DNA from 3 places in the Bacillus sp. Marseille-Q1617 genome. Region 3 is predicted to be linked to each of the others. Evidence: predicted binding sites of a transcription regulator. Region 3 holds the regulator's gene; each other region holds the start of a gene.
What was found. The regulator Rex, encoded in region 3, represses fermentation and respiration genes when NADH is low (regulators of the CRP and FNR family bind a similar motif). The targets are predictions, from matches to a motif close to TTGTGAAATATTTCACAA.
Positions count from the first base shown of each region.

Region 1: the regulator Rex is predicted to act here: its motif matches at 3,867-3,884, upstream of HWX64_RS05760 (L-lactate dehydrogenase).
Region 2: the regulator Rex is predicted to act here: its motif matches at 5,393-5,410, upstream of HWX64_RS13200 (AtpZ/AtpI family protein).

Region 1 covers NZ_CAHJXM010000001.1:1,143,862-1,154,333, forward strand. The annotation lists gene HWX64_RS05735 (phosphotransferase enzyme family protein) at 1-422, shown strand, start outside; gene HWX64_RS05740 (hypothetical protein) at 429-632, shown strand; gene proC (pyrroline-5-carboxylate reductase) at 853-1,659, shown strand; gene HWX64_RS05750 (SIMPL domain-containing protein) at 1,717-2,385, opposite strand; gene HWX64_RS05755 (collagen-like protein) at 2,389-2,760, opposite strand; gene HWX64_RS05760 (L-lactate dehydrogenase) at 2,855-3,805, opposite strand; gene HWX64_RS22180 (tetratricopeptide repeat protein) at 4,148-5,200, shown strand; gene HWX64_RS22185 (DUF2614 family zinc ribbon-containing protein) at 5,501-5,704, shown strand; gene HWX64_RS05780 (histidine phosphatase family protein) at 5,720-6,274, shown strand; gene HWX64_RS05785 (NCS2 family permease) at 6,507-7,808, opposite strand; gene HWX64_RS05790 (M20/M25/M40 family metallo-hydrolase) at 8,000-9,646, shown strand; gene HWX64_RS05795 (nitroreductase family protein) at 9,704-10,315, opposite strand; gene HWX64_RS05800 (helix-turn-helix domain-containing protein) at 10,465-10,472, shown strand, end outside.
Region 2 covers NZ_CAHJXM010000002.1:329,403-339,874, forward strand. The annotation lists gene rpiB (ribose 5-phosphate isomerase B) at 1-417, shown strand, start outside; gene HWX64_RS13180 (TIGR01440 family protein) at 433-975, shown strand; gene glyA (serine hydroxymethyltransferase) at 1,344-2,585, shown strand; partial or broken gene HWX64_RS13190 (IS3 family transposase) at 2,896-4,253, shown strand; gene upp (uracil phosphoribosyltransferase) at 4,525-5,154, shown strand; gene HWX64_RS13200 (AtpZ/AtpI family protein) at 5,564-5,785, shown strand; gene HWX64_RS13205 (ATP synthase subunit I) at 5,791-6,165, shown strand; gene atpB (F0F1 ATP synthase subunit A) at 6,188-6,901, shown strand; gene atpE (F0F1 ATP synthase subunit C) at 6,970-7,182, shown strand; gene HWX64_RS13220 (F0F1 ATP synthase subunit B) at 7,351-7,869, shown strand; gene HWX64_RS13225 (F0F1 ATP synthase subunit delta) at 7,866-8,402, shown strand; gene atpA (F0F1 ATP synthase subunit alpha) at 8,430-9,938, shown strand; gene HWX64_RS13235 (F0F1 ATP synthase subunit gamma) at 10,047-10,472, shown strand, end outside.
Region 3 covers NZ_CAHJXM010000001.1:156,433-166,904, reverse strand. The annotation lists gene groL (chaperonin GroEL) at 1-1,220, opposite strand, end outside; gene groES (co-chaperone GroES) at 1,275-1,562, opposite strand; gene HWX64_RS00960 (CPBP family intramembrane glutamic endopeptidase) at 1,902-2,645, shown strand; gene HWX64_RS00955 (YdiK family protein) at 2,642-2,848, shown strand; gene tatC (twin-arginine translocase subunit TatC) at 2,868-3,644, opposite strand; gene HWX64_RS00945 (twin-arginine translocase TatA/TatE family subunit) at 3,664-3,837, opposite strand; gene HWX64_RS00940 (redox-sensing transcriptional repressor Rex) at 3,892-4,569, opposite strand; gene HWX64_RS00935 (ABC-F family ATP-binding cassette domain-containing protein) at 4,792-6,741, shown strand; gene tsaD (tRNA (adenosine(37)-N6)-threonylcarbamoyltransferase complex transferase subunit TsaD) at 7,032-8,048, opposite strand; gene rimI (ribosomal protein S18-alanine N-acetyltransferase) at 8,045-8,482, opposite strand; gene tsaB (tRNA (adenosine(37)-N6)-threonylcarbamoyltransferase complex dimerization subunit type 1 TsaB) at 8,507-9,202, opposite strand; gene tsaE (tRNA (adenosine(37)-N6)-threonylcarbamoyltransferase complex ATPase subunit type 1 TsaE) at 9,199-9,654, opposite strand; partial or broken gene HWX64_RS00910 (IS256 family transposase) at 9,975-10,472, shown strand, end outside.

The DNA.
Region 1 (10,472 bases), 990 kb from region 3:
CTGATGTTCATCCAGGCAACTTTTTTTATCATGACGGAGAAATTCATGTGTTTGATTTTGATGACAGCATGCAGTTTTTCTTTTTGAGTGATATAGCGATTCCACTTTATTATTCTGTGTGGTGGAAGCTCAGGAAGGAAACGCTTGAGGTGCGTTCTGCTTTTGGTGAAACCTTTTTAACGGCGTTTCTGAGCGGGTATCTGGAGGAATATTCGCTGGAAGAAGACTGGATCGATCATCTGCCTTCATTTTTATTATTGAGGGATCTGACTCTTTATACAGTTTTTCACAAAAAATGGGATCTGAACAATTTATCTGAGGTCGAAGAGTCGTTACTCGCAGGTTTGAAAGAGAGGCTGATGAATGATGAACCTATCGTTAATCTTGATTTCAAGGCTGTTCTCGAGAGGGCTAAAGGGTAAGGCGGGATGATCTGGGCATTGTTGGTGACGGGAGTGGTGATCGGGCTGCTGGTACGTCTGACAGCGAAAACGTTTAAAAGCGGCTATGGATTGTCTGAAGATCTGTTCGATCAGCCGCAATATGTAAAAACGTGTTCTCACTGCCATAAGAGACTTCCGAAAGATTACAGGAAAACACTATGTCCCCATTGTGGAAAGTTGACGGAATGAGTGAGTGATGAAGACCTCGCAGAAGCTTTAGCTTCTGCCGGGTCTTTTTTGAAGGAGTCTATTTGCTGGATTGCTGCCTTTTGAACGTTTGGATAAGGATGAATGAAATGACCGTTTTCTAATTCCGGTTTAATTTAGCCGCGATTTTACTTTTATTCACGAGGGTGCAAAAGTTTGTTATGATTCTAAAGGTGAGAGTCAAAGACAGAGGTGAAACGCTATGAAGAAAACAATTGGATTTATTGGATGCGGAAATATGGCTCAGGCCATTTTAGGCGGAATACTGAAGGCTGGGATCGTGGATGAACGGGCAGTTATGACCAGTGCCAAATCAGCAGCAACACGTAAGAAAGTGTCCGAAGATTTTCACGTTGAATGTACAAAGGATAACCTGGCTGTTGCGGAGTTCTCGGATGTTTTGTTCCTGTCCATTAAACCGGATCAATATAAACAGGTCATTTCAGAAGTGAAGGATGCAGTGAAAGAAGATGTGATTGTCGTGACGATGGCGGCCGGGATCACGCTGGAGTGGATGGAAGTCCAGTTTGGCAAAGATATAAAGCTCGTCCGCACGATGCCGAATACACCTTCATTAGTTGGGGAAGGTATGACGGCGTATTGTGTCAATGAACGATTGGCTGATGAGGAATTGGCGGACGTTTCAGTCATCCTGGGAAGCTTCGGGAAAGCAGAACAAGTGGATGAAAACTTAATGGATGCGATTCCTGCAGTAAGCGGATCTTCGCCTGCCTATGTGTTTATGTTCATTGAAGCTCTAGCAGACGGGGCTGTCCTTCAAGGGGTTCCAAGAAATCAAGCCTATGAACTGGCAGCGCAGGCTGTCCTTGGGGCTGCCAAAATGGTACTCGAAACAGGCAAGCACCCCGGAGAACTGAAAGACGCAGTCTGCTCTCCGGGGGGTGCCACCATTGAAGCAGTTGCAGCGCTTGAGAAAAACGGATTCAAAGGAGCCATCTTAACCGCCATGGAAGCATGCGGAAGGAAAACGAAATCATTGGGTGAATAATGGGCAATGAAAAAGTCCGTCCCTCAGTGCTCGAGCACTAAGGGATGGACTTTTTTACTAGTAGATTCCGAATTCTGCCGTGAGTGAAGCGGTTATGCCGATTTGGCCGGGCTGAAGGGTTGTGCCCTCTTCTGCTGCTTTGACGAAGCCAGTGGGAGCGAACGGAATCACGGCAGTCCAGGAATGTTCTTTAATCGATTTGGGGTACGGGTTCAATTGCTGCCCTGATTGGCTGGAAAGGGTGATCGCTTTTTCATATGCTTTTTGATAAGCTGCTGCAAGGGCTTGTTGATAGGTCTTACCAGGGTCAGAATTAACAAATTGGATATTCTCTACACGATTTGCTCCACTTTTAACGGCATCGTCAATTATTTTTCCGAGGGAATCGATGTCGTTCACTGTGACCCGGAAAACATGCCTTACTTCATAGCCTGTAAAAATTTGCTTTCCATCCTCATAACTATATTGCGGGAAAATTTGATAGGTGGACGTTTGGATGTCCTTTTCCGGAATATCATTCGCCAATAATGATCGCACAACAGCGTTTGAAATCTCACGGTTTTGGCTCTGAGCTTCTTCAAGATCTTCATTTTTTGTAACGACACCAACCGAAACGATTGCCTGATCCGGATCTACATACATGGTATGTTCCCCTGTAACCATAACAGTTCCTGTTCTACCTTCAGTCGTGGTTCTATAATAAGAAGGGTAGGAGTACATATTCATCCCCTACACACACGTGAAGGATTGGATTTCATCTAAATCAATCCCGAAATAAACCCATCTCCAGCCGATCCATCTCCAGCCGGCAATTGAACGGCGTCCGATAAATATCGGGTAGAACCAAAATTGATCTCTTCTCAGCCAAATATATGTGTATCGGAATAAACAGCGCCGGATCGCACCCGGATCTACGGCAAATGTGCTTGGCCCGCCCTGCATAGCCGTCATCTGAGGGGTGAAGCTTGGCGGCGGTCCCGGTGGAGGCTGATTCCCTCCTCCTTGCGGCCCTCCAGGCGGTGGAGAGCTTGGTGGTCCGCCAGGGAACCCGCCGCTTGGACCTCCGGGAAATCCCGGGAATAACTGTCTTTCATCGTACATAGAAGAACCTCCTCATAAACGAATTCTCAATAGTTTATGAGGAGGATGTCTGGGCGTGCGTGTCTATTCATTTCTCTCGTACAATCTTTTGTGCTCAATCAACGAATGCAGTCTTCATTACCTCTTTTAACGTCTCGGCAGAGTGTTTGAATTGACTTTGTTCTTTTTCATTTAAAGGCAGTTCGACCACTTTACGGATTCCTTCACGGTTGATGATTGCAGGAACTCCTATATAGATATCCTCCTGGTTATATTCGCCGTCAAGCAGCGCAGAAACGGTTAGGATACTGTTTTCATTGTTGAAAATCGCTTTTGTGATCCGTGCCAGCCCCATGGCGATTCCATAATAGGTAGCACCCTTTCGTTCAATAATCTGATAAGCGGCATCCCTGACATTGATGAAGATTTCTTCCAACTTTTCTTGAACGTCTTCTTCATCCAGATCAATCAATTCACTTAAATGACTTGCCCCGACCGTTGTATGGCTCCATACAGGAAATTCTGTATCTCCATGCTCACCCATTATATAGGCATGTATATTGCGGGTATCGATATCGAAATGCTCTCCTACTAAATATCGCAGTCTGGCTGTATCCAGGATGGTACCTGAACCGATGACCCTCTCTTTCGGCAATCCGGAGAATTTCCAGGTTGCATAGGTCAAGATATCAACAGGGTTGGTGGCAACCAGGAAGATGCCGTTAAATCCGCTGGCCATAACTTGTTCGACGATACTTTTAAATATTTTTATATTTTTTCCTACTAAGTCAAGACGGGTTTCACCAGGCTTTTGGTTTGCTCCGGCAGTGATTACGACGATGTCTGCGTCTTTACAATCACTGTAATCACCTGCGTGAATCTTCATCGGGGAAGCAAACGCCAATCCATGATTAAGATCGCGTGCATCTCCATCGGCTTTTTCTTTATTCATATCAATCAATACGAGTTCATGGGCAATCCCCTGATTCAAAAGGGCGAAAGCATAGCTTGAGCCGACAAACCCGGTTCCGATAAGGGCTACTTTGTTTGTGCATTTAATAGTCATTCTTCATCACACACCTAACTTTAAGGAAGTTTTGTATTGTACTTGTTTGAAATAAGATATATTGTGAAATGTTTCACAAACTAATAATAACATGATTTCCTAGCTTATTCTACTTCTAACCATATAAGAAAATACCTAAACACCCTAAAATACATAACCTTTCACATTATTGTCATAATACGGTGAGGATCGAAATGGAGAGCAGCTTCTCCTTTTAACACATTCCAGTACTAAAAGCCCGTCCCTCGATGCGCTGCCGTATGAAATACCTTTTCTCAGTTTGGCTGAAGGATTTTTTCTAGGGAACAGTGAACTAATATAATATAGAAGAAAGGGGCGTGGATGATGATGGAACTCAGGAATGGGGATATAGAGATTCGACCGATTAAAGTCGATGATAAATATATAGTAACGAAATGGCTGTCCGACCCGGAAGTTCTTCAATACTATGAAGGAAGGGACTGCCCATTTACACTCAAGATGGTCGAAGATAAATTTCTAGGGAGATCTAATGGTGTAGTCAGCTGCATCATCATTTATAAAGGAAAAGAGATCGGGTATCTTCAGTATTATCCAATCGATGAAGAAGAGAGAAGTAAGTATGGTTACAGTCATTCCGATGAGGTGATTTTCGGAACGGACCAGTTTATTGGTGAACCGGCCTATTGGAATAAGGGAGTCGGGACCCTGATCATCAATACGGTGAAGAAACATCTAATCGACATAGCCGGTGCTGACCGCCTTGTCATGGACCCCATGATATGGAATGAAAGAGCCATAAAGTGCTATGAAAAATGCGGCTACCAAAAAAAAAAAATCCTCCCCCGAAACGAACTGCATGAGGGAGTCTGGCATGATTCGTGGCTTGTGGAGTATAGGCCGGAAGAGAGGGGGAGACATGTATCAATTGAGGAGAGAATTAAGGAAGGTGCTAAACTGAGAGAAGAAGGGGAAATTCAGTCTTCTATTGATCTTTTTAAAAAGTTGATAGAGGAAGATCCTCAAAATGGCAGGATTCATTATCAATGTGCATGGAGCCATGATGCACTTGGGAAGGAATTGGAAGCCATACCTTACTATAAGGAGGCGATACAACTCGGTTTAAATGAATACGACCTCCAGGGTGCCTGCCTGGGGCTTGGAAGCACCTACCGCACATTAGGGGAATATGAAAATGCAAAAATAATTTTAAATGAAGGGATGGAAAGATTCCCGGAGAACCATGCATTAAAAATCTTTTACAGTATGACATTACATAATGTTAGCGAGCATAGTGAGGCTATGGAAATTCTTCTAAAATTATTGGCTGAAACCTCGGAGGATAAAACGATTCAGACCTATAGGAAAGCCATTAAATTTTATTCCGAACAGCTCGATACGATTTGGAAACAGTAAAAAGATGAAACCTTACTTCTTTATTTCCATATGGAATACGAAGGGTGAATTTTTATCCTAAAATAATGGGGATAGTTTATTGATGTACTGATAATCTGTTAAAGTTTGATGTAGTTTTTACTTGTTTTCAGCTGTTGATTGGAGTGCAAGACGAAGACTCCCTCGGAAAAGCGTGTTAGGTGAGACCCCGCAGGAGCTATAGCGACGAGGAGGCTCACCAACCGCCCGCGGAAAGCGAAGTCTTGCTCGGAAATCAATAGCGGCGATTTAGCAGTCTACTATTAAGAGAAGGGATTTTCAATGGATCTTGCGCTCATATTACTTATCATTGGCATCATACTCGGTTTTACGATTTACCTGATAAATAAATCTTACCTTAGATGGCTGCATGGCAATAAAGGGCTTGATCTTCATTCAAAAGACGTTGAATGTCCCAATTGCCACAGGCTCACGAAAAGGCAGAAATCAGCCCAGCATTGCTCATATTGTTATACAAGTTTTTAGAAATGAAGTGATAGTATGAAAACCAACATTTATTTTGTCCGTCATGCACATTCCGTCTATACGCCTGAGGAATTGGAGAGACCGCTCTCCGAAAGAGGAAGACGCGATGCCGCTCGAGTGACGACTATATTAAAAGACAAGAATATACAGGCAGTCTGTTCAAGCCCCTATAAAAGAGCGATAGAGACCGTGCAAGGTACAGCCTCATACTACGATCAAGAAATTGAGGTTTATGAAAATATGAAAGAGAGGACCCTTTCTGAAAAGTCACTGGACGATTTTGAACAATCTATTCTGAGAGTATGGCAGAACCCTGATTTTTCTTTTGATGGAGGGGAATCGAACAGGGAAGCCCAGAAAAGGGGAATCCAGAGCTTCATGCAAATCTTAGAAAAATACGAGGGCAAAAATGCAGCCATCGGGACTCACGGAAACATCATGGTCCTGATCATGAATCATTTTGATGAAAGCTTCGGATTTGAATTTTGGAATAAGCTTGAGATGCCGGATATCTATAAAATGACCTTTGAAGGTAAATCGCTTGTCGGCGTTGAGAGAGTATGGAATTGAGGCTCAGCTGTTTCCACCGCCTTCAAGCTAAACTCATAAAGAAAAAAATCGCCCGGATTGAGTCCGGGCGATTTTGTTAAAAAGTTAAGAAATAATTTTAAATTTGAGAATTGTCCAGCTTCAGCTCCTAGCCCCTCGAGAAGTTTCAGTCCGCCCACTGAAGTCAAAGAGCGACTTCACCAGTCGGCCCTAAAGCGCTTGTCGGGGCTGCACAAGGCGCTTTCGCTTTTCTTTAATGAGGCAGAAAGGCCAGCTGATAGAAGAATAATACCGCAAAGATGTAGACAAGCGGATGTACCTGCTTCCATTGTCCTTTGACCACTTTCAATAACGGGTAAGAGATGAATCCCAGTGCAATACCTGTTGCAATGCTTGATGTCAGAGGCATACTCAGGATGATCAGGAATGCAGGGAAGGCTTCATCGAGCTCATCCCATTTAATATGAGAGATGCTGCCCATCATTAAACTGCCGACAATGATCAGCGCTGGAGCTGTGATGGCCGAAATCCCAGAAACGGCACTTACCAGCGGACCGAAGAACGCGGCTGCAATGAATAGAATCGACACTGTCAAGGTTGTTAATCCTGTTCTGCCGCCTGCAGATACACCTGCTGAAGACTCGATGTAGGCGGATGTAGGACTTGTACCGAACATTGCCCCGACTGTCGTCGCAACTGAGTCTGCCAATAGTGCTTCACGTGCCCTTGGCATTTGGTTGCCCTTCATCAATCCTGCCTGCTGCGCAACGCCGATCATTGTTCCGGTCGTATCAAAAATGGTTACGAGCAAGAAGGAGAATACGACTGCATAAAGCCCATATTGCACCACATCTGCAAAAGCAGTCAGCGGATTGCTGATGATGAGGCCTTCCGGGAGATGCGGGATGGCAAAGATCCCTTTATCAAAAGAAAGCTCCCCCGTAAAATAAGCAATCAATGCTGTCACGATCATCCCGATGAATAGTGCCCCGTGGACATTCATCACCATAAGTACAAGCGTCACTGCCAATCCGGCAAGAGCCAGAAGTGCAGAAGGAGAATGCAAATCCCCGAGCTTCACCAAATTGGTAGGATGGGCTTCGATCAGTCCTGTCAAGCGCAGTCCGATGAATGCGATGAACAGACCAATTCCTGCGGTGATTCCGTGCTTTAAATTTTGAGGGATTGCTTCGATTAATTTTGCCCTGAATGGTGTAAGTGAAAGGATAACAAATATGATACCTGCAACGAATACAGCTGAAAATGCCACAACATATGAAATATCTTCATTCGCCCCAACAACCGAGTAAGTAAAATATGCATTCAATCCCATGCCTGGAGCAATTGCAATCGGGTAGTTTGCAAATAAGGCCATCCATAATGTACCCACAACGGCTGATATAATGGTTGCCAGGAATACTTGATCAAACGGTACACCGGCATCCGCCAAAATGATCGGGTTGACGATCACGATATAAACCATCGTAAGGAAAGTCGTCAAACCAGCCAGTATCTCAGTTTTTGGAGTCGTTCCATTCTCTTGTAATTTAAACATTGTGATACCTCCATAAAAACGAACATTAAAAACACACAACTAATATAATATTCGGTATTAGGATTGAATTCAATAGTTTATCCAAAAAATAATAAAAAAATAATTTTGAAACCCCTTCCAAATGCTGTGCTTTTTCGTTAAGATGTTATCAATTATAGAGAATATTTTTGAGGGAAAGGAGCGGTACTAACGTGTATTTACAGCTGAAAGACAAACCAATCTCCGAGCAGATTGAACTCATCACACGATCCTTAGTCGCTCTGAAAAGTTATAACGGTACAGACGGTGAAGGCCGAAAAGCGCATTATATATATGAAATTATCCGGTCATTTCCGTACTTTCAAAAGCATCCAGAAAAAGTGTGGCTGCAGGAAGTTCCAAATGACGGGGTCGGTCGTCAGAATGTTTTTGCTCTTCTGGACGGTGAAACGTCAAAAACATTATTATTCCATGCCCACTATGATACGGTAGGCACGGACGATTACGGCGCCCTGCAGGACATGGCACATGACCCGGATTTTCTTCAGAAATTCTTTATGGACTATGAAGGAGAAGAAAAAGTAAGGGAAGATGCCCTTTCAGGGAATTGGCTGTTTGGAAGGGGAGCTCTGGATATGCAAAGCGGCATCGCCGTTCACCTTGCAAATCTGCTTCATTATTCGGAACAAAGCAAGCCTCCAGAGGGGAATCTTTTATTTTTGTTCAACGGTGATGAGGAAAGTGAACACGCAGGGCTGATTGCAGCTTTAACAGAGCTTGACCGCTTAAAGGCTGCAGGCTTCGATTACTTGGCAGCCATTAATACCGATTTTATTTCTCCCATTTATGACGGGGACTGCAAGAGATATATTTATACTGGGGCAGCCGGTAAATTTCTTCCTGGTTTTTATATTTACGGGAGGGAAGCTCATGTTGGTGATGTTCTGACGTCCATTGACCCGACTGCGATTGCCTCTAAAATCAATTTGGAGGTCAATCAGAATCTCGATTTTGTAGAAAAGATACCAGGTGAATTCACACTGCCACCGTCCTGCCTCTATTTTAAGGACGATAAGACGGCGTATAATGTTCAGACACCTCTTTCCACGTCTATTTATTTTAACTATTTTGTTTATGAAAAGACGGCCCGGGATGTGTTATACCAAATGAAGAAAGCAGCCCTGGAGGCGGTGGCACAGCTTGAACAACGGAGTAAAGAACAGTATGAAAGTTACCGTCATTATCACAATTTCCCTGAGCGGGAGCTGTCCTGGCAGGTGGATGTTCTTACATTAAGAGAATACATTTTCTGGCTGAAAGAAAGGGGGCTTGATCCGGAGCCTGTCATGGAGGACGTGTTTCGTGATCATGAGGGTGAGGACAGACGGACAATTGCCTACAAAATGGTAGAAGCCCTTCAGCATCTCGATCCTGACAGAACGCCAAGAGTCATCATTTTCTTAGCCCCTCCGTTTCTGCCGCATAACTATTTGAATGAAGAAAATGAGTATGGAAAGAAAGTAAAGGAGGTCCTGAACCGCTGTCTGGGTGAAATTTCCCGGGAGACAGGAGAAGATTTCGTAGTCAAACGCTTTTTCCCATATCTTGCAGATGGAAGCTTTTTGTCTCTTCATGAAGAAGATGAAGATATCGAAGTGATTAAAAAAAATCTGCCGATGATTGATGATCTGTATCCGGTCCCGATTGATACGATCCGAAAGCTGAATATCCCTTCCATTAATATAGGTGTCTATGGAAAAGACGGCCACCAGTGGACGGAACGGGTATATAAGCCTTATACGTTTTCTGTACTCCCGGAGATCATTCAAAGGGTAACAAGGGATTTATTGAATATATAATGAGAATGAAACATTCAAAATCAAAAGCCACATCGTTTAAAGCGATGTGGCTTTCTATTATTCAGCCCAGTCGATTAAGTTACGGATATCCAGGCGGTCTGTTTTTCGTGCTTCCTTAAGAGGTTTGCCGATTGTGATCAACATGATCGGTAAGTAACGTTCGGAAATATTAAATTGTGAAACAAGTGCCGAAGGGTTGAAGCCGCCGATCGGACAAGTGTCCCATCCTTTTGCCTTGGCTGTAAGCATTAACTGCATGGCTGCGAGTGATGCGTTGCTGAATGCGGCATCCCTTGGATACTGGTCGCGGCTGTATGCCCCTTTGATTTGTTTCGTCAGGATTTCTTTTAATTCTGTAGTCATTTCACCTTTTTCAACTGAGGGATCTAGTACAGGGTCGATATTTTTGTCTGCTTCAAGATCACCCAGAACGGCAACGACTGCTGACGCATCAACGACTTGCTGCTGATTATACGCGATAGGCAGCAGGCGGTTCTGAACTTCTTTTTGATCAAACACAAGGAATTTCCAATGCTGCAGGTTCCATGCGGATGGAGCTTTCCCTGCAACCTCAAGAATCTCTACCAATTCTTCACGAGGGATTTCCACTTCTGGATTGTATACTTTTGTGGAGCGGCGTTCTTCTGCCACCTGAAAGAAGTTTGTCATGATTATGCCTCCTTGATGTGAGAAAAGTGCTATAATATAGGGTATATCTGGATGTTGCTTACTTTTTGTAAGTAGCTTATAACATGACCACTATAACGGACGTGTTTTTTTGCGTCAAGCAATGAGACTTTAAGGAAGTGTGAACCATCATGAAATC
Region 2 (10,472 bases), on a different contig from region 3:
CACGGCGGGGGTAATATTCGTGAAGAAATCAAATCATTATTGGAAGAACTGGGACTTGAATATGAAGATTTCGGCTGTGAATGCGGCACATCAGTCGACTATCCGGATTATGCGGTACCGGTAGCCGAGAAGGTTGCAAGCGGCGAGTTTGACCGCGGCATTTTAATCTGTGGTACAGGCATCGGTATGAGCATTTCCGCCAACAAGGTAAAAGGCATTCGTTGTGCGCTTGTGCACGATGTATTCAGTGCGAAAGCGACACGTGAACATAATGACAGCAACATGCTTGCAATGGGCGAACGCGTCATCGGCCCCGGGCTTGCCCGCGAAATAGCAAAAACATGGCTGGGAACGGAATTCGAAGGCGGACGCCACGCCAATCGAGTCGGTAAAATCACGGCATACGAAGACAAATAATAGGAAGTGGGTTTCATGGAAATCACTCAATTGCAGGAACAGCTTCGCAGTATATTGACAGAATTCAAGGATAAGGTTTCGTTGAAAAAAGGACAGGTTTTTGTCGTCGGATGTTCAACCTCGGAAGTCATCGGTGAACGGATCGGGACAGCCGGAACGTTTGATGTGGCTGAGATGATTTATAAAGAGTTAAAAGAGTTCGCCGAGTCAGCAGGAGTGTCGCTCGCGTTCCAGTGCTGCGAGCATCTGAATCGGGCGATCGTCCTGGAGCGTGAAACGGCTGAAAGGCTGCGGCTCGATGAAGTGACCGTCATCCCGGCCCGGTCGGCCGGCGGCGCGATGGCGACCCACGCTTACCGGTCGTTTGAAGATCCCGTCATGGTAGAGTTCATCAAGGCGGATGCCGGGATCGATATCGGTGACACGTTCATCGGCATGCAGCTGAAGCATGTAGCGGTGCCGGTCAGGGTGTCCCAGAAGAGCCTGGGTGGGGCGCATGTGACGCTCGCTGTGACCCGGCCGAAGTTGATTGGCGGGGTAAGGGCTGTATATGAATGAGAAGTTAAGAATTGAGCTCGTCTTTCAATGCTTGATGCGTTGAAGGGCGGGCTTTTTGTTTGTGCGTGGGGTAAGTTTGCTTTTGTTGTACCAGGTACAATCTAAGCTACGTGTACCAGGTACATTTGGAAGGGATTGTACCAGGTACAGTCTAAGCTGCGTGTACCAGGTACAAAAACCCCCCTGATGTACCAGGTACAACCCCAATTTGCAACTGCATATTTTTTCCCCGCCAACCCCAAAAACACGAACATTCCAATTTACCCACACGTTCTTATTTCGCGTTCTGCATAATCATGATAGAATGAAATTGAATGAATCAAGATGGCGCAGCTTAGAATGGGCCGATGATTAAAAGGGGGATATGTATGAGTAAGATTGCCAAGCAAGATCCGGAAATTTATGCATCAATTCAAGATGAATTAGAGCGTCAACGCACGAAAATCGAGTTAATTGCATCTGAGAATTTTGTCAGTGAAGCCGTTATGGAAGCACAAGGTTCGGTCCTCACGAACAAGTATGCAGAAGGGTACCCAGGTCGTCGCTATTATGGCGGGTGTGAACATGTCGATGTAGCGGAAAACTTAGCGCGCGACCGCGCAAAAGAGTTATTCGGAGCGGAGCATGTGAACGTGCAGCCTCACTCGGGGGCACAAGCCAATATGGCAGTCTACTTCACAATCCTTGAGCAGGGTGACACGGTCCTTGGGATGAACCTTTCACACGGAGGACATCTGACGCACGGAAGTCCGGTCAACTTCAGTGGAATCCAGTATAACTTCGTAGAGTACGGAGTCGATAAGGAAAGCCACCTGATCAACTATGAAGATGTTCGTCAAAAAGCATTGGAAAACAAACCGAAATTGATCGTAGCGGGAGCAAGCGCGTATCCTAGAAAGATCGATTTTGCAAAATTCCGTGAAATCGCGGATGAAGTGGGAGCATACCTGATGGTGGATATGGCTCATATCGCAGGCCTTGTGGCTGCCGGTCTTCATCAGAATCCGGTTCCTTACGCAGATTTCGTGACAACAACGACTCATAAAACACTTCGCGGTCCCCGCGGCGGTATGATCCTTTGTAAAGAAGAGTTCGGCAAGAAGATAGACAAGTCTATTTTCCCTGGACTTCAAGGTGGTCCGTTGATGCACGTGATCTCTGCAAAAGCGGTATCGTTCGGTGAAGCGCTGCAGGATTCTTTCAAAGAATATGCGCAAAATATCATCGACAATGCAGCCCGTCTCGGTGAGAGCTTAAGAAAAGAAGGAATCGACCTCGTATCAGGCGGTTCGGACAACCACCTTCTATTAATCGACCTTCGTTCACTTGGACTGACTGGTAAAATCGCAGAAAAAGTCCTTGATGATATCGGAATCACGGTCAATAAAAACACCATCCCATTCGATCCGGAAAGCCCATTCGTCACAAGCGGTATCCGCATCGGAACAGCGGCAGTCACGTCCCGTGGTTTTGCTAAGGAAGAAATGGACGAAATCGCGTCCATCATGGCCCTTACCCTCAAAAACCACGAAGACCAAACCAAGCTCGAAGAAGCCCGCAAACGCGTAACAGACCTAACAAGCAGATTCGCTTTATATCCAGAAAGATAATAAATAGTAGAAACCTCTTCAAAAGAACTGATTTTTTGGAGAGGTTTTTTTATGAGGGAAATAGATTGATAGGTTTGCAGGTAATGGAGGTTGTGGTTTATAAGATAGGTTAAAGGTGATTAGAAAAATAGCTAGTAACAGGATAGGTAGGATTCAGTAGTTGTAATTATGATTGAATGGATTCCAGCGGTTGATTGGAGTGGCAGACGAAGACTCCTGCGGGAAAAGCGGAGCTGTGGAGACCCCGCAGGCGAAGTGTGCTGCACCCCTATTGTTGGACACCCATCCAACAATAGGAGGTGCCCGTCAAATGGCTAAGTTTACCCAAGAGTTTAAACTTCATGTTGCCAAGCGTTATCTCAATGAATTGGTCAGTTATCGAGACCTAGCGAATCAAGTGGGTGTTGATGATTCGATTCTCCGCTACTGGGTGATGTTAGTTCGTCACCACGGTGATCAAGCTTTTACCTTTCCCTATACAAACTATCCTCGTGCCTTTAAACTGAGGGTAATTCAATTTATTACGGAAAAGAATTACTCCATTCGAGAGGCATCAGCCATTTTTCATATCCCAGATCCATGTATGGTTCGCAGGTGGAAGAAAAAGTGGGAGACAGCTGGAGAAGATGCCCTTGAACCTAAAGGAAAGGGGCTTTCTACAATGACTTCTAATAACAAGAATAAAAAGGCCAAAGACAACTCTTCCAACCAGTCGGTAGAAGATATGAAAAAAGAACTTGAATACCTTCGTATGGAGAACGCCTATTTAAAAAAGCTGAAAGCCTTAGTTCAGGAAGAACAATCACCAACGAAATCAAAGCGAAAGTAGTGTATGAACTAAGGAATGAATTCCCGGTGACTCGAACGATAAAAGTAGCCAAGATGCCCAAAAGTACTTACTACAACCTCATTAAAAAGTGGAGCCAACCAGACCCTGACCGTAAATGGAAAAGGAGAATACATTTCATTTACCATAGACATTCAGGTCGGTTTGGTTACCGTCGCATTACCGACGTGCTTCAGGAAAAAGGATATTCGATCAATAAAAAGAAAGTACTTCGAATTATGAGAGACCTCGGACTTAAATGCATGGTGCGAATGAAAAAGTACAAATCGTATAAAGGAGAAGTCGGAAAAGCAGCTCCAAACATTTTAAACCGTAACTTTAGTGCCAAAAAACCTAACCAAAAGTGGGTGACGGACATTACGGAATTTGCATTGTTTGGACAAAAGCTATATCTGTCTCCGATTTTAGACCTGTTTAACGGCGAAATCATCACCTACACGATTCAATCAAGGCCGACATTTGATTTGGTTGAAACGATGTTGGCACAAGGTTTAAAACATGTAAACGAAGGTGACGAGCTCTTAATTCATTCCGACCAGGGTTGGCACTATCGAATGGCCCAGTACCGAAGGGTACTGAAGGAACACAACATCACCCAAAGTATGTCTCGCAAAGGAAACTGTTATGACAACTCTGTCATGGAAAACTTTTTTGGAATCCTAAAATCAGAATTCCTTTATCTACAAGATTTTGATAGTATCGAGCACTTTAAAGACGAACTTGAACAATACATGCATTACTACAACCATTTGAGAATTAAATCAAGGTTGAAACGGAAAAGTCCAGTAGCTTATCGACTTAGTACAGAATTAGCTGCTTAACAAATAAGTGTCCAACTTTATGGGTCCAGTGCAAAGCCGAGGAGGCTCCACGCCCGCCCGCGGAAAGCGAAGTCTGCCACGGAAATCAATAGCGGTAATAAGAATGACTCACTCCTATCATTTTTTAATAAATCTCTCACATAAAAATAACGATTTCATTACACCTCCCAACTTTTATTGCTCTTAAAACCTCTTTTATGTACAATAGTCAAAGGTGTAAAACAGCAACTATCTATTTTTACATAAATCAAAACCAAAAGGAGAGAGTCGAATGGGCAAAGTATACGTATTTGATCATCCATTAATCCAGCATAAGCTGACATTCATCCGTGATAAAAACACAGGTACAAAGGAATTCCGCGAACTGGTCGATGAAGTATCAACGCTGATGGCATTTGAAATCACGCGTGAACTTCCGCTTGAAGACATCGAAGTCGACACACCGGTAAGCAAAGCGAATGCAAAAACACTTACAGGGAAAAAACTAGGGATCGTTCCTATCTTACGTGCAGGTCTTGGCATGGTCGACGGCATCCTTAAATTGATCCCGGCCGCAAAAGTCGGTCACGTAGGATTATACCGTGACCCTGAGACTCTTAAGCCAATCGAATACTACGTAAAGCTTCCGAGCGATGTGGAAGAGCGTGAATTCATCCTGGTTGATCCGATGCTTGCAACAGGGGGATCTGCTGTTGAAGCGATCAACTCACTGAAAAAACGCGGTGCGAAAAACATCACGTTCATGTGTTTAGTGGCATGTCCTGAAGGGGTGGAAGCCATTCAGGCAGAGCACCCGGAAGTAGACATCTATATTGCCGCCCTTGATGAAAAGCTGAACGAAAAAGGGTATATCGTTCCTGGATTAGGGGACGCCGGTGACCGTTTGTTTGGAACAAAATAAGAGATAAAGAACCCGGGTCATTTTCAGATGACCCGGGTTCTTTATTTTTTCGGAAGCATTAGATCCAATTGGATATATTTACATTATAATGTAGGGTTTCTAGTAAAAAGGAACTTCTTTATAATGAAGGTTGTGTGAATGGTTTCCATTCGATGAAGGTTGAGTAAAAAGTGCAATATTCACCAGTTTTCTGCAAATTATGATAAAAATGTGAACGTTTTGGAAACACGTGGCGAGGTTGTGAACTTTTTAACTTGAACGCATTGACATGGAAATAACCCTATTGTATGCTTACAAAGGGTATAAAATGATAAGGTTTTCACAATGCTTGAACACTTGTGAAAACGGTATTCTTTCATTTAACCCATCACTGTGTTTTTCCACTAAAAAATATGTGTGGGGATGCCAAATGCGTCAGGACAATAGACGCCCGTATCAAGCGATGGTCTTATATTCTGCTATTCTTACCCAGCTTGCAGGGTCCATTTTAATCGGGATCTTCGGGGGGAGATGGCTTGATGGAATATGGGGTACCACACCACTTTTCTTAATCATTGGACTACTCTTTGGGCTTTCAACAGGAATCTACACCATGCTCCGAACGGTCCAACATTTCAATTCGGGAGATTAATGTAAATGCCAGAACTTCAGCAAGTGTTTAACAGGCATCGTAAGTACATATTTTTCCTCCTTTCCTTATACGTCCTCGGTTGGGGTTTTACTTCCTATCAGTCTATATTTCTTGGGCTTATCCTGGGGACAAGTATAAGCATGTTCAGCCACTGGCTAATCATGAGGAGGACGGTACGATTTGGTGATGCAGTCGCAGCTGGACAGAAGGTTCGGTCTTTGGGGACTTTTTCACGGATGGCGGGGGCCGCCTTTGCAGTGATCATTGCAATGGAATATCCTGAACATCTTCATCTCCTGAGCGTCATTTTTGGATTAATGACAATCTATGTTGTCATTATGATAGATTATTTTACCCAGCAGCTTAAATCTCATAATTAGCGGGGAAGAGAGGTGAATTTCATTGCATCATGAAAATCCTACAGCCGAGTTTTTGGGTTTGACTTTCAACCTGGGGAACGTATTGATGATCACGGTGGCGAGTGCCGTTGTTTTCTTAATAGCCGTTCTTTCAACTCGGAGACTGGCCATGAAACCAACTGGAGTACAGAACTTCATGGAGTGGGTCATGGACTTTGTCAAGAACATTGTGAAGAGTAATATGGATTGGAAGACAGGTGGTCGTTTCCATATCCTTGGACTTACTTTGCTTATGTACATTTTTGTTTCAAACATGCTTGGGCTTCCGTTTTCGGTCGTCATTGACAACGAGCTATGGTGGAAATCACCAACAGCGGATCCTGTTATCACGATGACACTGGCAGTTATGGTTGTCGCGTTAACGCATTACTATGGTATCAAGATGAAAGGCTTCGGTGAATACGGTAAAGATTTCTTCAGACCTATGTCGTTCTTATTCCCGCTGAAGATTATTGAAGAGCTTGCCAACACACTGACACTTGGTCTTCGTCTTTACGGTAACATCTATGCCGGGGAAATCCTGCTTGCATTACTGGTGGGAAGCTTGGCGCACGCCGGGGCAGCCGGACTACTGGGAGCAATCATCCCAACGATCGTTTGGCAGGCATTCTCAATCTTTGTCGGCGCGATCCAATCATTTATTTTCGTTATGTTAACGATGGTTTATATGGCTCATAAAGTCAGCCACGACCATTAATATATACCCTGTTCAAAATTGAACAAAACTACTAACATTTTTCATACATTTAAAGGAGGAAATTTAGAATGGGTCTTTTAGCAGCAGCAATCGCAATTGGTTTAGCAGCACTTGGTGCAGGTATTGGTAACGGTCTTATTGTATCTCGTACAGTTGAAGGTATGGCTCGCCAGCCGGAAGCACGTGGTATGCTTCAAACAACAATGTTCATCGGGGTTGCACTAGTAGAGGCGATTCCTATCATCGCGGTAGTTATCGCATTCATCGTAATGGGTCAATAATAGCAAGTCTTGAGTTCAAAATGGCGAAGTCCTTCCAAAAGAACCTTCGCCATTCCTTTTATGTCCATAACTAATGGACGATTAATCTTGAATGTCCAGGCAAGAACTTGCCGTTAGATTACATGCTTTTCAAAAGAAAGTATTGACTCTTGAAGGGAGTGAAATCGCGTGCTAACAAACGCATTTGTCCTTGGAGCTGGTGGCGGCTTCAACGGTGGAGATATCCTTTTCCAGCTAGTGATGTTTTTGATTTTACTTGCGCTTTTAAAGAAGTATGCTTGGGGTCCTTTGATGGGCATCATGCAGGAGCGTGAGAATCATATTGCAGGCGAAATCGAAGCGGCTGAACAGAGCCGTGCTGAAGCAAGCAAGCACTTAGAAGAACAACGTCAACTTCTTAAAGAGGCTCGTCAAGAAGCGCAAACGCTGATTGAAAACTCTAAGAAGCAAGGCGACCTGCAGCGTGAAGAGATCATTCTTGCCGCTCGTCAGGAAAGTGAGCGCCTGAAAGAATCTGCTAAACGTGAAATCGAAACTCAGAAAGAGCAGGCAATGACTGCTCTGCGTGAGCAAGTTGCTTCATTATCCGTCATGATTGCTTCTAAAGTGATCGAGAAGGAATTGTCAGCAGCAGATCAACAGAAATTGATCAATGACTACATTAAAGAGGCAGGAGAAGAGCGATGAGCAACTCTACAGTCGCAAAACGCTATGCGTTAGCTCTTTTCGAAATTGCCAAAGAACAGAACCAATTAGAAGCGATTGAAGAAGAGCTTCGCGTAGTGAAATCTGTTTTCACACACAACCAGGAACTTAACATCCTTCTCAGCAATCCGAAGCTTTCTTTGGATAAAAAGAAGGGACTTATAAAGGAAGCATTCTCATCCGCTTCTGTACCAGTCCTGAATACCCTTTTACTTTTGACTGATCGTCATCGCATCAATCAGGTAGTAGGTGTTGCAAATGAGTTCATCGAGCTTTCGAATGCAGAAAGAGGAATCGCAGAAGCAACAGTCTATTCAGTACGTCCATTAACAGAAGATGAGAGAGAAGCCGTTTCCGCATCTTTTGCCAAAAAAGTAGGCAAACAATCATTAAGAATCGATAATGTGACAGACGATAACTTGCTTGGCGGACTTAAGGTCCAAATCGGCAACCGCATCTTTGACGGAAGCCTTGCAGGGAAGTTGCATCGTCTTGAACGTGAACTAGTTCGTTAACTTTCGTATAAATGAGGGGTGAAATTCATGAGCATCAAGGCGGAAGAAATCAGCGCGCTGATAAAAAAGCAAATTGAAAACTATCAGTCTGAGATGAAAGTAAGCGATGTAGGTACAGTTATCCAAATCGGTGACGGTATCGCTCGTGCTCATGGCCTCGACAATGTCATGGCTGGAGAGCTTGTTGAATTTTCTAACGGTGTCATGGGTATGGCACAAAACTTAGAGGAAAACAACGTAGGTATCATCATTCTTGGACCATTCAGTGACATTCGTGAAGGCGATGAGGTTCGTCGTACTGGACGTATCATGGAAGTACCAGTAGGGCAAGAACTTGTAGGTCGTGTAGTAAACTCACTTGGACAACCTGTAGACGGGTTAGGTCCGATTGCAACAACAAAAACACGTCCTATCGAAAGCGGAGCACCTGGTGTTATGGATCGTAAATCCGTACACGAGCCGCTTCAAACAGGTATCAAAGCGATTGACGCTCTAGTGCCGATCGGCCGTGGTCAACGTGAGTTAATCATCGGAGATCGTCAAACAGGTAAAACATCTGTTGCGATCGATGCGATCCTTAACCAAAAAGACCAGGACATGGTTTGTATCTATGTTGCGATCGGTCAAAAAGAATCTACTGTACGTAACGCAGTAGAAACATTACGTAAGCACGGTGCGTTAGACTACACAATCGTAGTAACGGCATCTGCTGCTTCACCGGCTCCAATGCTATTCTTGGCACCTTATGCGGGAATCACAATGGGTGAAGACTTCATGCACAGCGGCAAGCACGTTCTTGTTGTCTATGATGATCTATCCAAACAGGCCTCGGCATACCGTGAGCTGTCCCTATTACTTCGCCGTCCTCCAGGTCGTGAAGCATTCCCTGGTGACGTATTCTACTTGCACTCCCGTTTACTTGAGCGTGCAGCGAAATTAAGCGATGCAAAAGGCGGCGGTTCCATCACGGCACTGCCATTCGTTGAGACACAAGCAGGAGATATCTCCGCTTATATCCCGACAAACGTTATCTCCATCACTGACGGACAGATCTTCTTACAATCTGACCTGTTCTTCTCCGGTGTTCGTCCGGCGATCAACGCAGGTTTATCCGTATCCCGTGTTGGTGGATCCGCACAGATCAAAGCGATGAAAAAAGTATCTGGTACACTGCGTCTTGACTTAGCCGCTTACCGTGAGCTTGAAGCATTCGCTCAGTTCGGATCAGATCTTGATGCAGCAACGCAGGCGAAACTGAACCGCGGTGCGCGTACAGTAGAAGTACTGAAGCAGGATCTTAACAAACCACTTAAAGTTGAAAAACAAGTCATGATCCTTTACGCATTGACTAAAGGACATTTAGATGATATCCCGGTAACGGACGTTCGCCGTTTCGAAGGTGAATTCCTAAGCTGGTTAGATCACAACCATACTGAACTGTTAGATCATATCCGTACGACAAAAGGTCTTCCTGAAGATGCTGCAATGGTTGCTGCGATCACAGAATTCAAGAAGACATTTGCTAAGTCTGAGTAATCGCTTATAGGTCGGTGCTTCTTTTTAAAAAAGGACACCGGCTTCAATAAGTGATGACCATGATTGTTCGATCTTATGGCTAACATTTTAAAAGGGTGGTGAGAACCAGTGGCATCGTTACGCGACATTAAAACTCGTATTACGTCTACGAAGAAAACAAGTCAAATTACGAAAGCAATGGAAATGGTATCTGCTGCGAAATTGAACCGTGCGGAAACGAACGCTAAGTCCTTCGTTCCTTACATGGAGAAAATTCAAGACGTAGTCACTTCTATTTCCCTGGGCAGCACCGATGCAACACATCCGATGCTAGTCTCCCGCCCCGTAAAGAAAACCGGCTACTTGGTCATTACGTCTGACCGCGGTTTGGCGGGGGCTTATAACAGCAGTGTCATCCGTGCTGTAAGTAATGCGATTAAAGAGCGTCACAGCTCAGAAGACGAATTTGCGATCATTGCACTTGGTCGTGTCGGAAAAGACTTTTTCCAAAAGCGCGGCTATAACGTCGTAGAAGGTATTGTAGGTTTACCGGAT
Region 3 (10,472 bases):
TCTTCTACCGCTGCACGAGTAGAGTTCAATGCGTCTTCGATGCGTAGTTTACGCTCTTTAAGCTCAGTTTCAGTTGCAGCACCGACTTTAACGACTGCTACACCGCCTGCAAGCTTAGCAAGACGCTCTTGTAATTTTTCTTTATCGAATTCAGAAGTAGACTCTTCGTGTTGAGCACGGATTTGGTTCACACGTGCTGCAATCTTTTCTGGATCTCCAGAACCTTCTACAACTGTTGTGTTTTCTTTTGTTACTACAACTTTCGCTGCGCGGCCAAGTTGAGTAATGTTTGCAGATTTAAGGTCAAGACCTAAATCTTCAGTGATGACTTCACCGCCAGTAAGGATAGCAAGGTCTTCAAGCATTGCTTTACGACGGTCACCGAATCCAGGAGCTTTAACAGCCACTGCATTGAATGTTCCGCGAAGTTTGTTTACCACTAATGTTGCAAGAGCTTCACCTTCAACATCCTCAGCAACGATCAACAATGGCTTGCCTTGTTGTACCACTTGCTCAAGAACAGGAAGTACTTCCTGGATGTTTCCGATTTTCTTATCAGTGATCAAGATATATGGATTCTCAAGAACCGCTTCCATCTTGTCAGAGTCTGTTACCATGTATGGAGAAGCATATCCGCGGTCGAATTGCATTCCTTCCACTACATCAAGCTCAGTTGTGAATCCTTTGGATTCTTCGATTGTGATGACACCATCGTTTCCAACGCGCTCCATTGCTTCAGCGATCAGTTGGCCGACTTCTTCATCAGCAGCTGAAATCGCAGCAACTTGAGCGATTGAATCTTTGCCTTCGATTGGCTTTGAAATAGCTTTTAATTCTTCAACTGCAGTTTGAACCGCTTTTTCGATCCCTTTACGTACGCCTACAGGATTAGCACCCGCAGTTACGTTCTTAAGACCTTCACGGATCATCGCCTGTGCAAGAACCGTTGCAGTTGTTGTACCATCACCGGCAATTTCGTTTGTTTTGCTTGCTACTTCAGCAACAAGTTTAGCACCCATGTTTTCGAATGCATCTTCAAGTTCGATTTCTTTCGCAATGGTTACACCGTCATTTGTGATAAGCGGTGAACCGTATTTTTTCTCAAGTACCACGTTGCGTCCTTTTGGTCCAAGAGTTACTTTTACTGCGTTTGCTAATTGATCTACCCCGCGAAGCATGGAACGGCGTGCTTCTTCGCTAAATTTAATATCCTTAGCCATATTCAAAGTCCTCCTCTTATTGTTTAAAGTAATGTTTTATAATCGATTATTTAATTATTCGCCAACAACAGCCAGAATGTCACTGTCACGAAGGATCAGATATTCTGCGCCTTGGTATTTCACTTCTGTACCAGCATATTTACTGAAGATGATTCGATCGCCGACAGACACTTCAAGAGCAACGCGCTCACCGCTGTCAAGAACGCGACCTGTACCTACAGCAACAACTTTACCTTCCTGCGGCTTTTCCTTTGCGGAATCCGGAAGAACGATACCGCTTGCTGTTTTTTCTTCTGATTCGACTAGCTCGATAACGACGCGATCACCTAGTGGTTTTAACAAGTGAAACAACCTCCTTGAAATTATGTAAATAGTTTTTTATTAGCACTCGTTCGCTGTGAGTGCTAACACAATTATTATAATAATTAATTCGTTTTCATTTTGCAAGAGTCCTGCTTAAAATTTTTTTCGTCATTTTCCTCTTTTTTTCACACCTCTCTATCCTATGTCCGGGTTTGTCTTTGTATTCCTGTTTTAGTTTTTCATCTTCATATTCAGAATGGAACTATTCTGTTTTTTCTTCTGGCTTCAATTAGAAAACAACATAATAACCCTACCATTTGAACACTCCCCGATTTCTTAGTAGAATTGAACAAGATGACGGTTAAAGGAGACGAAACGTTGAAAAAACATTTTGGATATATATTGATTGCATATATTGTGATGCAGCTTTCGAGTATAGTAGGAGTTCCTCTTCTTTATAAAATCGGAGTGGACGTGCTTGGTGAGCCTGCAGATCAGGTGAAACAGCTTGTGCCGGGATATTGGCTGATGATCAGCTTTACCCTGACGCTTATCGTGGTGTGGGCGATTCTCCGCAAAAGTGAAACGAGCACAAACCTGGAGCGAAGTGCTCCCCTCAATGCCGGCAGCTCCATTGGCTGGGCGATTGCTGGAATATTCATTGCTTTCTTCGCTCAATCCATTGCAATTCAAATCGAATATGCACTTGGCATTAAGATGGGCTCTGAAAATACACAGATGATCATCGGGATCATTGAAAAAGTTCCATTGACGATGCTTGTGGCAGCAGTGATCGGGCCAATATTGGAGGAAATCGTGTTCAGGAAGATCATCTTTGGTGTCCTTTATGAAAAGATGAATTTCTTCTTTGCGGCACTTGTAAGTTCGATCATTTTTGCCCTCGCCCACTTCGAACCGGAGCATGTCATCCTGTATTCAGCAATGGGCTTTACATTCGCTTTTCTTTATGTAAAAACCAAGAGAATACTCGTGCCAATTTTTGCTCATGTGGCGATGAATACATCTGTCGTGCTGATACAATCTATCTATAAGGACGAAATTCAGAAAATCATGAAAGAAGCAGAACAAATTCAAGGATTTATTGGAGGATTATTTTCATGAGAAGATCACCGCTTTTCTCTGGAGTGATCTATCTCCTGCTCGGAATACTTTTCACATACTTTGCAATTCAGAATGTAAGAGATGATGGTTGGGGATTTTTCACTTATATGCTGGTCTTTCTGGCCACCCTTGATTTCGGGTCCGGACTCAGGATGATCATGATTCATTTCAAGATCAAAAAACAAATCAATAATAAAAAATAAGGATTGGTCCCCTCGGGGATCAATCCTTATTTATATCTTCTTCATATTGTTCCATCTCAAGCTTCTGCTCCGCTTCAAGCACCTTTTTATAGCCGATCTTCGAAATCCAGATGCTGATTTCGTAAAGGATGAATAACGGCACGGTCACCATCAAGTGTGAAACGACGTCAGGCGGCGTGATGAAGGCTGCGATGACCAACAAAATAAAGTAAGCAACCTTACGTACGTTTGCCATCATCATCGGTGTGATGATTCCCAGTCTCGTTAAGAACAGCATCGCGACTGGCAACTGGAATAAAAGACCGAATGGAATGGTTAATTGAAACAAGAAATGAAAATATTCGTTTATTCCTATGACTTGTTGTATTTCAAGACTGTCAGATAACGTCATCATGAATTCCACGACATACGGGAATAGGATGAAGTAAGAAAAGGACAGTCCGGCTAGAAATAATAATAGCGAGATAGGAATATAGCTGAGGGTCACTTTTCGCTCCGTTTCATATAATCCCGGACTGATAAATGACCAGACCTGGAATAAAATGAGCGGTGCGGTGAGGATCAGCGAAATGAATACCATCATTTCCATATAAATCTTGAGCGGGTCTGTCAGACGAAATGCATTCATCGTAAGCTCTTTGGCTTCGTCTGCATGCTGCAGATAACGAATCAGCGGTTCCGCGAGAAAGAAGCTTGCTACAAACGCTAACAAGAAGAAAACGACTACAATCATGAGTCGTTTTTGCAATTCTCCTATATGTTCATACATTGTCATGTCTTTTTGACTTTGACTCATGGCATTCATCCTACTCTACTCACTTAGCACTTTTGTTTTTATCGTCGTCGTCATCAGCTAAGCCTTTTGTTGCGTTTTTAAACTCACGTAATGTATTACCGAAAGCTTTCCCTAATTCAGGCAATTTCTTCGGGCCAAAAACTAGTAAAGCGACAATTAAAATGATTATGAGGCTACCTGGACCTACTGGCATAATGAGACACCTCCTCTTGTACTCTTCTATCATAACGTAAAGCGACAGAATTTTCTATTCCGTTATAATTCCATCTTGTGACATTTCCGTGTCATCTTCCGAATAATGCTTTAAAAAGTAAACCAGTGATTGCAACTCTACAGCCAGATCAATATGATGCACCCGGATATGATCTGGTACCGTCAGCCTTGCCGGCGTAAAATTGAGGATTCCCTTGATCTTTGAAGAGACCAATCTGTCTGTGATGTTTTGAGCAGAAGAAGCCGGCACAGTAAGGATGGCCACTTCAATATTCTGATCCTCAAGCTTCTCTTCCAGGTCATCCAGGTGGAATACCGGCACATCGCCGACCTGAGTACCAACCTTTGACTCATCCACCTCGAACGCCATCTCGATCTTCGTATTATTGTTTTTTATAAAATTATAATTAAGAAAGGCAGTTCCCAGGTTTCCGACACCAATCAGCACTACCTTGGTCAGGGCATCCTGATCCAGCGTCTTTCTGAAGAAAGAGAGAAGATAGTTAACATTATATCCATAACCCTTTTTCCCTAATGCACCGAAATAGGAAAAGTCCCTGCGGATCGTGGCCGAATCAACTTTTACTGCTTCACTTAATTCCTTCGATGACACCCTCTGCTTGCCAGATGAGTATAAATTCTTGATAAAACGGTAATAAAGCGGCAGCCGCTTTGCCGTTGCCTGTGGAATTTTCGTTGTATCCTGATTCATATTGCATTCCCCCACATCTATTCAAAAGCCCGTTGCATTGAACGCCCACACATCTGTGAACGCTTCCAAAATAACAGATAAACATTTTTAAGTCTCTCTACCCATCATACACTATATTCTATCCTATATGTGTGAAGATTAATAGTCATTCATAGGTATGTATGATTGCCGTTACCCTCTCAAATACGGTACACTAGCACTATGAAATAGAGGTGAAACGTCATGATTCTACTACAAGTGAATCAACTTAGCAAAAACTTTGGTGCAGATAATATATTATCGAACATCAAGCTTGAAATACAGACAAGGGACAGAGTCGCACTCGTCGGCCGCAACGGTGCAGGGAAGTCGACTCTATTAAAAATAATTGCCGGTCAGCTATCGCATGACGCCGGGGACATCACAAAACCTAAAGGCGTATCGATCGGCTACCTTGCCCAGAACACAGGACTGGAATCCGACTTATCCATCTGGGCAGAAATGCTTACCGTATTTGAGGGTCTGCGAGCTCAGGAGGAGCAGCTCCGTATTCTCGAAAAACAAATGGCCGACCCGTCCGTATACGAAAACGACGACGTCTATCAGCGTGTTTTAAAAGAATACGATCAGCTTCAGGTAAGCTTCAAAGAATCCGGCGGCTACCAATACGAAGCAGACATCCGGTCCGTCCTGCACGGGTTGAACTTTGCTGATTTTGACTATGAGACAAAAATCTCCACGTTAAGCGGAGGACAAAAAACCAGACTGGCACTGGGTAAGCTTCTCTTGACCAAGCCTGATATTCTCATCCTTGATGAACCGACCAACCATCTGGATATAGAGACTCTATCCTGGCTTGAAACGTACTTGCAAAGCTACGAAGGCGCTGTTCTGATTGTTTCCCATGACCGTTACTTCTTGGACAACGTCGTCAATCAAGTATATGAAATCTCCCGTAAACGGAGCAAGAAATTCATAGGAAACTACAGTAAATATCTTCAGCAAAAAGCAGAAGACTATGAGAAAGATGTAAAACTCTATGAACGCCAGCAGCAGGAAGTCGCAAAACTGGAAGACTTCATCCAGCGGAACATCGCCCGTGCGTCCACCACAAAAATGGCGCAGAGCCGCAGAAAAAAGCTGGAGCGTATGGAACTGATGGACAGGCCGCTCGGCGATGAGAAATCCGCTACCTTCGCATTCGGAATCGATCGACAAAGCGGAAATGATGTGCTGAAAGTTAACGACCTTTCAATCGGTTATGAAGAGGATGAAAAAATCTCCAGTCATATCGATTTTTCTGTAAAAAAGGGTGACAGCATTGCGCTCGTAGGTCCCAATGGAACTGGAAAATCCACTTTGCTTAAGACACTTGTGGATAAGCTTAAGCCTTTATCCGGCAATTTTAGTTTCGGCTCAAATGTATCAATCAGCTACTATGACCAGGAGCAGGCCGATCTTTCATCAAATAAAACCGTCCTCAATGAACTATGGGATGAATACCCGATGAAAAATGAGAAAGAAATCCGGACCGTCCTCGGCAACTTCCTTTTCTCAGGTGAAGACGTGCTGAAGCCGGTTTCTACTTTAAGTGGCGGCGAGAAAGCAAGACTCGCCCTTTCAAAGCTGATGATGGAAAAAGGGAATGTCCTTATCCTTGATGAGCCAACGAACCATTTGGATCTAGACAGTAAAGAAGTGCTGGAAAATGCACTCATCGATTATCCAGGCACCATTTTGTTCGTGTCACACGATCGTTATTTTATCAACAGGATCGCGACCAAAGTGCTTGAACTCTCTAAAAATGGTTCGACCGAATACCTCGGAGACTATAACTATTATATGGAAAAGCTGCAGCAGCAAGAAGAACTGGCCGCCCTTGAGCAGGCAGAAAAAGGACAGCCTTCAACCAGCAGCTCGGCAACCCCGCAGAAACAAAGTCATAAGATTGATAAAGAAGCGAAAAAGCTTGAGCGCCAGCGTAAACGAAGAGTGGAAGAAATTGAAATTCAAATGGAAGCACTTGAAGCTGTCATCGAAGAACAGGAAGAACTGCTTTGTGATCCGGACATCTTCCAGGATCATGAAAAGGTCCAGGAGATCAATGACAAACTCAATTCTTCCAAAGAAGAACTCGATGAACTGCTGGAAGAATGGACAGAATTAGAAGAGCTTCTCCAAGAAGAACAGTAATCCACAGGTTTGGATAACATTTCGTTATCCAAACCTTCTTTATTCCACACCATTATCCACAGATCAAATGTTGACCAATCGTTGTTCACAGGAGTTTTCCACATTATCCACAACCTAACTGGCAGTTATACACATTTCAACACTGAATTACTCATACCTTTTTCACAAGGTGTTCACATCTATTCATTAGTTATTAACAACTTATCCACAGACTGTTGATAAAACGTATGTTCTGCTTAAAAAAGCTTCGGTGGAGGTTAAACTCTAACCTCACCGAAGCTTTTATTTCATTAGAAATTCTCAATATCCAACCCGGGATGGGCATTCATTGCCATGTCGCCTCTTTTACCCTGCTCAAATAAAATCGTTCCTGCAGCCGCAATCATCGCTGCATTATCTGTACATAGTGATAACGGAGGGATGACCAGTTCTGTATACAGCTCTTTGAATGCTTCTTCCAAAGCAGCACGCAGTCCTTTATTGGCTGCGACACCGCCCGCTAATAACAATTGTTCCACATTATATTCTTTTACTGCTCTTACTGTCTTAGTTACTAACACATCAATCACACTCGCCTGGAAGCTTGCGGCAAGATCCTGTGGATAAATCGTTTTGCCTTTTTGCTTCGCATTGTGCAAAGTGTTGATAACGGCTGATTTCAAGCCGCTGAAGCTGAAATCATATGAGCTTTCTTCAAGCCAGGCCCGTGGCAGATCCAGCGTCGGCTCACCTTCATGTGCGAGCCGATCGATATGAGGACCTCCCGGATAAGGGAGATTCAACGTTCTCGCTACTTTATCATACGCTTCACCTGCAGCATCATCCCTTGTTTCGCCGATCACCTCAAAAGAACCATGCTCCTTCATCAGAACAAGCTCAGTGTGGCCGCCCGAGACAACCAATGACAGCAAAGGAAACTTCATTTCTTTCACCAGACGATTCGCATAAATATGACCTGCAATATGATGGACGCCGACCAAGGGCTTATTATGAGCAAACGCCAAAGCCTTGGCCGCATTCACACCAATCAGAAGCGCCCCCACTAACCCGGGACCTTCCGTAACCGCAATGCAATCGATCTCTTCCATTGTCATTTCAGCTTGTTCCAATGCTTCTTCCAACACAAATGTCACTTGCTCTACGTGGTGACGGGACGCGATTTCCGGAACCACTCCGCCAAAACGTTTATGACTTTCGATTTGAGAAGAAACAATATTCGTCACAATCTCCGTGCCATTTTTAATAACGGCAACTGCAGTTTCATCACAGCTGGTTTCTATACCTAACACATACGTATCTTTTATCATAAATTCACCCACATCACTAAAGCATCTTCTTGATTATCTGAATAATACCGTTTCCGAATTCCGCCGTCCTGAAAACCCATCTTTCTATACAAACCTTGCGCAGCCTTATTACTCACCCTGACTTCGAGTGTCATTACACGAGCCCCGACCTTTTTTGAAATATCCATGATCCTCTGCATAAGGGCTTCACCGAGTCCCTGGCCCCTGTAATCAGGAAGCACCGCCACGTTCGTGATATGCGCTTCATCGACAACAAGCCACACACCGCAATAACCGGCTACTCGCTCCCCGTCTTCCACTACGAGATAAGTAGACAAGTGATTCTGTTCAATTTCGTTGTAAAAGGCCTCCCGGCTCCAGGGAATACTGAACGAACGATGTTCAATCTCCATCACAGCATCCAAATCATCAACCGTCATAAACCGAATTTCCATATTTCGAACGATCCTTCTTCTCATTTAAGAGTTTTTTTGAGACTCTAACCACTTCACTTCCGCCTCGGCCAAGCGAATATAATTAGGCACGACTTCATGAGCCGTATGTTCTTCCAATTCCGCCCCTATGAAAGCAAGCTCGGATGGTCTGGGATTATGGCTAACAAAAGGAGCAATCCTTGCCTGATCTCCCAGCACTTCTTTTATCATTTCCTCATGAATGCTTACATCATTTCCGATAAATAAAATCTCACCGTCATATTCTTTCAGCTTATTCGCCCAGTCCGTCAGTAAAACATTCCGGTCCTCTTCCACCTGAGTGATACGGTCCCCATCAAACTTATACAATCCCGTATACACCTGTCCTCTTCTCGCATCGAATATCGGTGCGATATAACCGGTAAAATTCCTACCCGAAGCCGCAAGTACAGCCAGGCTCGATACAGGGATAAGAGGAATATTCAACGACCATGCGAGCGTCTTGGCCAGGGTTACGCCTATGCGGACACCTGTATATGAACCTGGTCCATTCGCCACCACAATCTTCGTCAGCTCTTTCGGTTCCGTCTCACACTCCTTCAGAAGCTGCTCAACGGCAGGCATGGCCCTCACAGAATGATTTCTCTTAAAATTGGTGATATACTCGCCAACCACTTTCCCCTCTTCAATTAACGCAACCCCAAGCGGATAATTGGAGGTATCAATCGATAATATTTTCATGAAACAATCTCCTTACATAACTCATTATACCTTTCCCCGTAAGGCTTTAACACAATCCTCCGGGTCGTATCGCCTTCTCTGTATATAGACAGACTCAATAGCTTCGATGGAAGCTGGTCTTCAATCAAGTGTGCCCACTCGACCACCGTCACTCCCTCACCTTCAAAATACTCATCAAATCCCAAGTCTTCAAAGGAATCATCCAGGCGGTACACATCCATATGATAAAAAGGCAGACGCCCCTTATATTCTTTAATAATCGTAAACGTAGGGCTGTTCACCGTTTTCTTTACACCAAGCCCCTTTGCAAGGCCCTTAGTAAAAGTCGTCTTACCGGCCCCTAAATCACCTTCTAATGTTATCACATCTCCAGCCTGAAGGTAATTTGCCAGTCTCTCAGCAAACGCACCCGTTTCCTCAGGAGTCTTCGTTATCATTTCAAACTGATTCATATTTATCTCCTCAACTTAAGTAGAGTATAAAAAACCCCTAGGATAGCACCTAAGGGAGAATGTATATATGTAGTTTACCCTTTTTGGGGCATTTGAGTAAAGTGCAGGTGTAAGGATGTAAGGAAAAAAGGATATATTCTGGGTTTTCTACGGCTTGTGGATGATTTGTAGTTGGAAAAACCATATTTTAATGTGATTTCTATTTAGATATACGTTTGAAAAGATTAAGTCCATATAATTGTGTAAAAAGAAAGAGTCATTTTATTCCTACTTGGCAACACTGTTTTCAGCGACGATAAACAATGAAAAGAGGAATAAATATGACTCACTTACAGTTTAACCTAGATTTGGACCTTTTAAAAGAAGCAGTGATCAGTTCTAATATTGAAACCGTGGTCAAGTCAGCCATTGTACTTGTGTTAAATGACTACATGGAAAAAGAAAGAGACGATTACCTACAAGCATCGGCATATGAACGCTCTTCTGAGCGACTAGATTATCGAAACGGGTATTATGAACGTGATTTCACTATGAGTATTGGAAAGCTGACACTCAAAGTTCCAAGAACTCGAAATGGTGAATTTTCCCCGACGGTATTTGAGAGGTACTCAAGATGTGATCAAGCCTTTGTCTTATCCATGATAGAGATGGTTATTAATGGCGTGTCTACTCGTAAGGTAACGCACATCGTTGAACAGCTTTGCGGAGAAAATGTATCAAAGTCTTTTGTTTCTTCACTGACACAAAAGTTAGATCCCATTGTCAATGATTGGGCCAGGAGGCCCTTGAATGGTGCTTATTTTCCTTTTGTATTTGTA